Roseiconus lacunae: one gene and its partner. The protein of the gene in region 2 binds, or shares a complex with, the protein of the main gene of each other region. Links are inferred from orthologs where the notes say so. Each region holds a gene or a part of one and is shown on either strand. Other genes may lie near its edges.

What was found.
Region 1: the proteins of tsaD (region 2) and tsaE are in contact, whole or in part, in a crystal structure (PDB 6N9A), measured with the Thermotoga maritima proteins. The link is inferred for Roseiconus lacunae from one-to-one orthologs. Residues at the interface, in WP_004082750.1 of Thermotoga maritima: Cys10, Asp11, Arg49, His50, Leu82, Gly84, Gly135, Gly136, Glu154, Thr155, Leu156, Asp157, Asp158, Ser159, Glu162, Asp165, Lys166, Arg169, Leu170, Tyr175, Lys213, Thr214, Leu217, Tyr218, Gln221, Arg222, Asn324; in WP_004082108.1 of Thermotoga maritima: Leu37, Gly38, Lys46, Lys57, Val59, Lys60, Ser61, Thr63, Phe64, Thr65, Leu66, Met67, Val69, Pro71, Tyr82, Arg83, Leu84, Asp86, Asp88, Phe89, Asp93, Ile128, Asp130, Glu131, Arg134.

The regions. Positions count from the first base shown.
Region 1 is NZ_VSZO01000001.1:564,252-567,477, forward strand. The notes cover bases 124-2,976. They hold tsaE (tRNA (adenosine(37)-N6)-threonylcarbamoyltransferase complex ATPase subunit type 1 TsaE), read right to left. Parts: upstream 1,864-2,976; coding sequence 1,384-1,863; downstream 124-1,383. Other genes in these bases: FYC48_RS01870 (phosphotransferase), read right to left, coding at 124-439; FYC48_RS01875 (hypothetical protein), read right to left, coding at 497-1,117; FYC48_RS01885 (hypothetical protein), read right to left, coding at 1,924-2,976. Outside these bases: more of FYC48_RS01870, read right to left, coding at 1-123; more of FYC48_RS01885, read right to left, coding at 2,977-3,226. UniProt on the Escherichia coli protein: Required for the formation of a threonylcarbamoyl group on adenosine at position 37 (t(6)A37) in tRNAs that read codons beginning with adenine.
Region 2 is NZ_VSZO01000003.1:100,519-103,727, reverse strand. What follows is about bases 3-2,947. They hold tsaD (tRNA (adenosine(37)-N6)-threonylcarbamoyltransferase complex transferase subunit TsaD), read right to left. Parts: upstream 2,014-2,947; coding sequence 991-2,013; downstream 3-990. Other genes in these bases: rpsG (30S ribosomal protein S7), read left to right, coding at 2,602-2,947; rpsL (30S ribosomal protein S12), read left to right, coding at 2,119-2,484; FYC48_RS08285 (class I SAM-dependent methyltransferase), read left to right, coding at 352-930. Outside these bases: more of rpsG, read left to right, coding at 2,948-3,078.

The DNA of each region.
Region 1 (3,226 bases), on a different replicon or contig from region 2:
CAGGCCAAGGTTTGAGTTCGCGGAGCGTCCGATGAACCAAACCGATTGCCTGAGCACCTTTTCGAACGAGCTCCCAATCTGCGTCCTGAGCGATCGGCTGACCGTTGACCCATGTGGCCAGCTCCCAGAGTCGCCCCTGTTGATCGGCTACCAAAGTCTGCCCGTTGAGAGCCGCTCTGTATTTCGGAATGATCCGAGTCCGAATTGCCAGCTCTGATACGACTCGGTGAATTTGGGTGACACGTTGAATTGACGCCCCCGCGGGCCAACATTTGAGAGCAAAACCAGCGGCTGCTTCAGTTGAGCCCAAAAGGCTACCAGAGTCTTTGCGGACAACACATCGGAACACGGATCCACCGCTCAAGCCACCGGGTACCAGATGAGTCGACTCAACATTATTGCAAGCAAGTAATAACTGCCGAACGTCCTCTGGAATCACGCGAGAAAAATCTCCAATGTGCAAATGGTGGGTGGCACCTTACAGGTGCGTGGCACCCTACAGGTGCGATTGATTTGCATTCACCCGTCGGCGCTGAAGTAAAAGCGGAACAGACGCAAAAGCAATTACGGACAGCAACGCAGGCTCGGGGATCGCGGTAATCGCATCGACCCTACCGAAGTTGCTTGAGTATTGCAGCGGAGTTCCATCGGCTTGACGTACCCATCCGGAAAAGCTGACATAAAAGGTTTCCGCTGAATCTCCGTTGTGCTGGATCCCCAACGATGCCATTCGTTTTGATTCGCCAGGCGATAACGTGACGTCCAGATTGCTTAAAGTGCTATCCGCGAACTCCAAGCGGATTTGTCCGGACGGATCCGTGATCGCTTCGTCGGCGGCGATCGCTTCACTGTCTCCCGCAAAGATGTAGTCTGGAGACGTCGCAAAGGATTCCGATTGTGAGCTTTGAAACCAAAGGTTGGCGTACGGGTCGGGGCTGGTCAGCAACTCAAACTCTAGAGACGCAAAAGTCTCGGTCGTCCCGGAAGTCGAGACCCAAACATCAAGCTGGCCAGTGCCACCGATCGGAACGGTCGCTTCACTGAGCGTAAAAACCACCTCCCCGCGACACTGAATCGACGCCGCGCACGACACTACCATCAATACTAGTCTCAGCATTCAAACGCTCGATGAGTGGAGAAAACGTTGAATCAGCTCGAATCGAATCCGCCAGACTCTAAGCCGCCAAACAACGCCCCGTCATTGTAGCCAAACTGACACGTCGGGTTTGTGCGACGAGCCAGCTTGCCGTCATGCTGGTAGTGTTTCTTCGACGTCAAAAATCTAAAGCAGCCGAACGGCATTAGACACGGTTTCTGCGCAATAACCGGGATTAACGCCTGTCGGCTGATGAGCCACGCCAGACATTTTGTCTCGACGGAGCGTTAGAGCAACGAACGAACAATTTCATCACACGTCGATAGGACCGACGCGTTTTGACATTCAAAGCGAAAGCATCTGCGGTCACTCGCTTCGATGGTGATCCATAGGGTCTCCGGCGGCATCACCGATTCGACTTTGTCGGCCCATTCGACGAGCACCCAAGTCTGTGGGGCGTCGAACAGTTCCTCGACGCCAAGTGCTAAGAACTCATCTTCGTCATGCACACGATAAGCATCCATGTGATGCAGCATGATCGGACCGGCAGCCATGGTCGCTTGATAGCTGGAAAGCAACGTGAACGTCGGACTGGTCACGTCGCTCGCATCGATCCCTGCCGCCTTCGCGATCGCCTGGGTGAACGTCGTCTTCCCAGCCCCAAGGGTCCCCACTAACCCGATCGTCAACTGCTCCGGTAAACGCCCCACCATCGCGTCGGCGAGCCGCGTTAGTTTCGACAGATCAACTTGATCGAGTTGCAACATCGGAAGCCATTGCGGTCAGAAAAACGATCGATCCACTTGCGGTCGTCGGTCAGCGTTCCTTTAAGGAACCAACCAAAACGCACCGCTCATGAATGCGCCCTGAGCCAACGCGCCACGTGCACTGATCGGCACCGGAGGAACGATCCAAGGGGCACAGTTACCGGGGCGATAATAACCCAGGGCGTAGACACATTCGTCAGGAGGATGAATTCCCATCTTGTAAGGCAACACGGCGATGTTGGCGAAGAAGTGCGCCGACGAGACGACCGGTTGCAACCAAGGACCGGCAGTGTGGCCGTAGCGTTCCAAGTTGACTTGTTCAAAGTAACGCGGCTTGCTGCAAAGGTTGGATGCCTTCCAAGTCATGGTCAGCGGAGTCCAGTTTCGCGGCGTATATGCAACCTGCTCAACCAAGCATTCCTTCGGCAGTCCCCAGTTGTCGGCAAGATAACCGAGATCACCTTCGCTTAACTGATTGACGGGAACTTCTTCTCGTTCGCCAGCTTCGGTTTCAATGATCACTTGCTCGTACGCGAGGCCAACAAGACGTCCACGTGCGATCTCTTGGCCGCCAAGGTTACTCCAAGGACGAATCGATTGACGCGTTTCAAACTTTTGCCGTTGTTTGTCGTAGTCTTCCGGATCAAACAAATCGGGACGAAACGGTGGGCTTGGATCCAGCGAAATCGTATCGATAGTTTCCCGGGCAATCCGTTCGCGAAAGTCTTCGCAGGACAGTTCGTTTGGTCGCAACATTGATGTTTCGCCGAAGGTGGCTTCCTCATTCATTCGGCCGCGTCCGGGAAACCCGTCCGTCGGACGATCGCTCGGAGACGCCTCACCGGAAGGGCGATCAAGCTGCGCCGGTGGCGTAAAACGAAAGCCGTCCATCGAATCGGCTGCGTCCGGCGACGTATCCGGGGTCGGCACCGGAGGCTTCTCGGTGGCTGGTGCGGGTGCCGATTCCTGCGGGACGGCTTGCCGATCGGCCTGTTGTTCGGGAAACAGGCTGGGATCATTCAGCAATCCGCGAAGCTCGGATTTTCCCGCAGACGCGTCGGCCGGTGCGGGCAATTCTTGATCGGGTAGTGGAATCTGCTCGGTCGCCGGAGCCGTCGGATCAGGCATCATTTGACCACGGAACGGATTCGCTGGCGTCGATTGTTGCGGCAGCGTTGTTTCGGGAAGACCAAATCCACCGGTCGCCGGCGCCTCGTCGACCTGTGGGTCCGGAACCGGAATTGGGGCGGCAGCCATGCGAGCCGAGCTGGCAGGCGGAGCGGCCTTGGTTCCATCGGCAAACGGATCGTTGAAGAAATCTTCCGGTCGAGGCAAACGCTCTTGAAGCTGGCCTTGAGCGATC
Region 2 (3,209 bases):
GTCGGGCCTTCAGGCCCGGAGAGGGCACCCTCCCCGGCCGTTTGCTCGTCCGACCCTCCCGCAAGCGGGAAGGTGTTATCCAGATGTTTAACCCCAAAGACTCGTGTTTGCCTGCTTAGGCCGTGAAGATCTCTAGCCAAAGTCGCCTCTTGCCACGCGAAAACAGCGTCCCACGACGCACCTTTTGCAGAACAAAAGACGATGCTGCAGAGACGAACCAGCGGGACCGCAGCGTAACGAATTCACAACTGACCCCGCATCGGCGACGAAGCACCTACGGCTGACACCTTGGTTTCACTTTGCCCCGGCGCACTGCCTCGACGGCCCAAAGCCTCACGAACGGAAAGACGATTGCGAGAATCGATCACCTTCCTTAGGGAATTTGCTAAAAACCCCACCAAAGTCGGCGCGATCGCTCCGAGCAGCCCCGGGTTGGTTCGCGTGATGACTCATGGATTCGATTGGCAAAAAGCGCGCGGCGTCGTGGAGTTCGGCCCGGGAACCGGCGTGTTCACCGAGGCCATCGTCAAGAAATTGCACCCCGATGCCAAGTTCGTCGCGATCGAACGCAGTCACGACATGGCAGAACTGACGCGTCGGCGATGCCCATCGGCAACGGTCATCGAAGACAGCGTGACCAACCTAGACGCCATTTGCGATGCCGCTGGGATCGGCCAAGTCGACGCTGTCTTGTGTGGGCTGCCATGGGCGTCGTTCCCCGATTCACTGCAGCGGGAGATTATGTCAGTCACCCTCAATCGCATGGCACCCAATGCAAAATTCGCAACCTTTGCATACTGGCAGGGCGTGATTTTGCCGGCCGGGAGACGATTTTCTAAGCGACTGCGAGAGAATTTCTCCGACGTGCGACGATCGGAGACGGTTTGGCGGAACCTGCCCCCCGCGTTCGTTTATCGCTGTACGAAATAGACTGCTGAGCGAAATAAGCTCCGGCATCCACTTATGCCCTAGCGCTAGGCAAACCAACAATTAAAAACCGCGTTGCAGCCCGGCGGTGATATCGAGATCCAAGCCGGCGAACTCGCCGCGTTTAATCTTTTCGAGTGCGATCGCCCCCATCGCGGCGTTGTCGGTGCACAGTTCGGGAGGGGCGATGACGAGCCGGAACGCATGCTTTTCCGAGGCCTCCCTCAGTCGGTCGCGAAGGGCTGGGTTTGCGGCAACACCACCCCCGACGATGAGGTGGCCGGCCCGGTATTGCTTGATTGCCCGCACGCTTTTGCGGACCAAGACATCGACCACGGCGGCTTGAAAAGAAGCGCAGATATCCGCCTTCGCTTGCCGATCGAGGTGATCGGCGGAGACTTCTTTTGCCGGAGGCGGCGAGATGGTGTACCGGACGGCGGTCTTGAGGCCGCTGAAGCTGAAGCGGTAACCCGACTCACCGATCATCGAGCGGGGGTAGGCGTGGGCCTTCGGATTCCCTTCGCCCGCAAGCCGACTGACCGCCGGCCCGCCGGGAAACCCGAGCCCCAACATCGCGCCGACTTTATCGAACGCCTCACCCGCGGCGTCATCGATGGTGCCGCCGAGGTATTCCAGATCGAGTGGGCTGGTGCAGTGATACAGGCTGGTGTGGCCACCGCTGACGACCAGCCCGATCGCAGGATACACGCTCTGGCCGCTGGCCATTTGGCAAGCGTAAAGATGTGCGTGCAGGTGATTGATGGAAACGAGCGGTTTTTGCCAAGCTACGGCCAAAGTTTTGGCGGCGACAACGCCGACCAACAAGGAACCGGCCAGTCCCGGGCGATCGGCGACCGCAATCGCCGTTAAATCGTCCGCCGTCACGCCGGCCTGCGTGATCGCGGTGTCAATCACCGGCAACAAACGCTCTAAATGGGCTCGCGCGGCAACTTCGGGAACAACGCCCCCAAAACGCTCGTGCAAGGATTCCTGGGTTGCGATACACTGCCCCAAAACCGCTCCATCATCGGCAATCACGGCCGCAGCGGTTTCGTCGCAAGTCGATTCAAGTGTGAGAATTGGCATCCCGAGAGCTTAACTTGAATCAGGCCTTGACACCAACGGGATTGGCCCGATACTTGCACGCTTCGAAACACGGAAAACGTCCGGAAAACCTACCGATCTAACCTCATGCCAACGATCAACCAACTCGTCCGAAAACGACGCAAAACCAAACGCAGACAAAGTAAGTCGCCCGTTCTGGAGAAGTGCCCCCAAAAGCAAGGGGTGTGTTTGCAAGTCCGGACGATGACTCCCAAGAAGCCGAACTCGGCTCTGCGTAAGATTTCGCGGGTCAAGTTGAGCAACGGTAAAGAGGTCACCGTTTACATTCCGGGTGAAGGCCACAACCTGCAAGAGCACTCGATCGTTCTTGTCCGCGGTGGACGGATCCGTGACCTTCCCGGTGTTCGCTACCAAGTCGTTCGCGGAAGCCGCGACGCATTGGGTGTCGAAGGCCGCAAGCGTTCACGCAGCCGTTACGGGGCGAAGAAGTAGTCGCCACCCGCGTTCGCTCCGCAACGCATGTCCGCCGGTGCAGTGTTGAATCGTCACGCCGCACCCGTTGTTTGATAGTCAACCCGATACACGCATACGAAATAGAAAAGATCTGATATGGGACGGATCACTGCAAGTAGAAAGCAGATGAAAGGCGACCCGCGACACGGTTCGCTGCTGGCAAGCAAGTTCATTAATTGCCTCATGCTGGACGGCAAGAAAACCGTCGCACAGAAAGTTTTCTATGACGCCCTCGAAGAAATCTCCAAGCGAGATGGTGCCGAAGGCCAAGAACCTATCGAAGTCTTCGAGCAGGCCCTCGAAAACATCAAACCCTACATCGAAGTTCGCAGCAAGCGAGTCGGTGGTGCCAGCTATCAAGTTCCGATGCAGGTCAACCGCGCCCGCCAACAGAGCCTCGCGATTCGCTGGATCCTCGAAGCCGTTCGCAGCAAGAAAGGTCGCCCGATGCACCTCAAGCTCGCCGACGAACTAATGGCCGGTTACAAGAAAGAAGGTGTCGCCTACACCAAACGCGAAAACACCCACCGGATGGCCGAAGCCAACAAGGCGTTCTCGCACTTCGCATGGTGATCGACCTTTCGATCACATTCACACGCGACACACAGCATTAACAATTTTCAATACCGCGACCTCGGCATCCACTTGCCGGCGTCGCGGTTTTTTTGATCCAATCCATTCGGTCTCGCCGTTCCGCCGCCTGC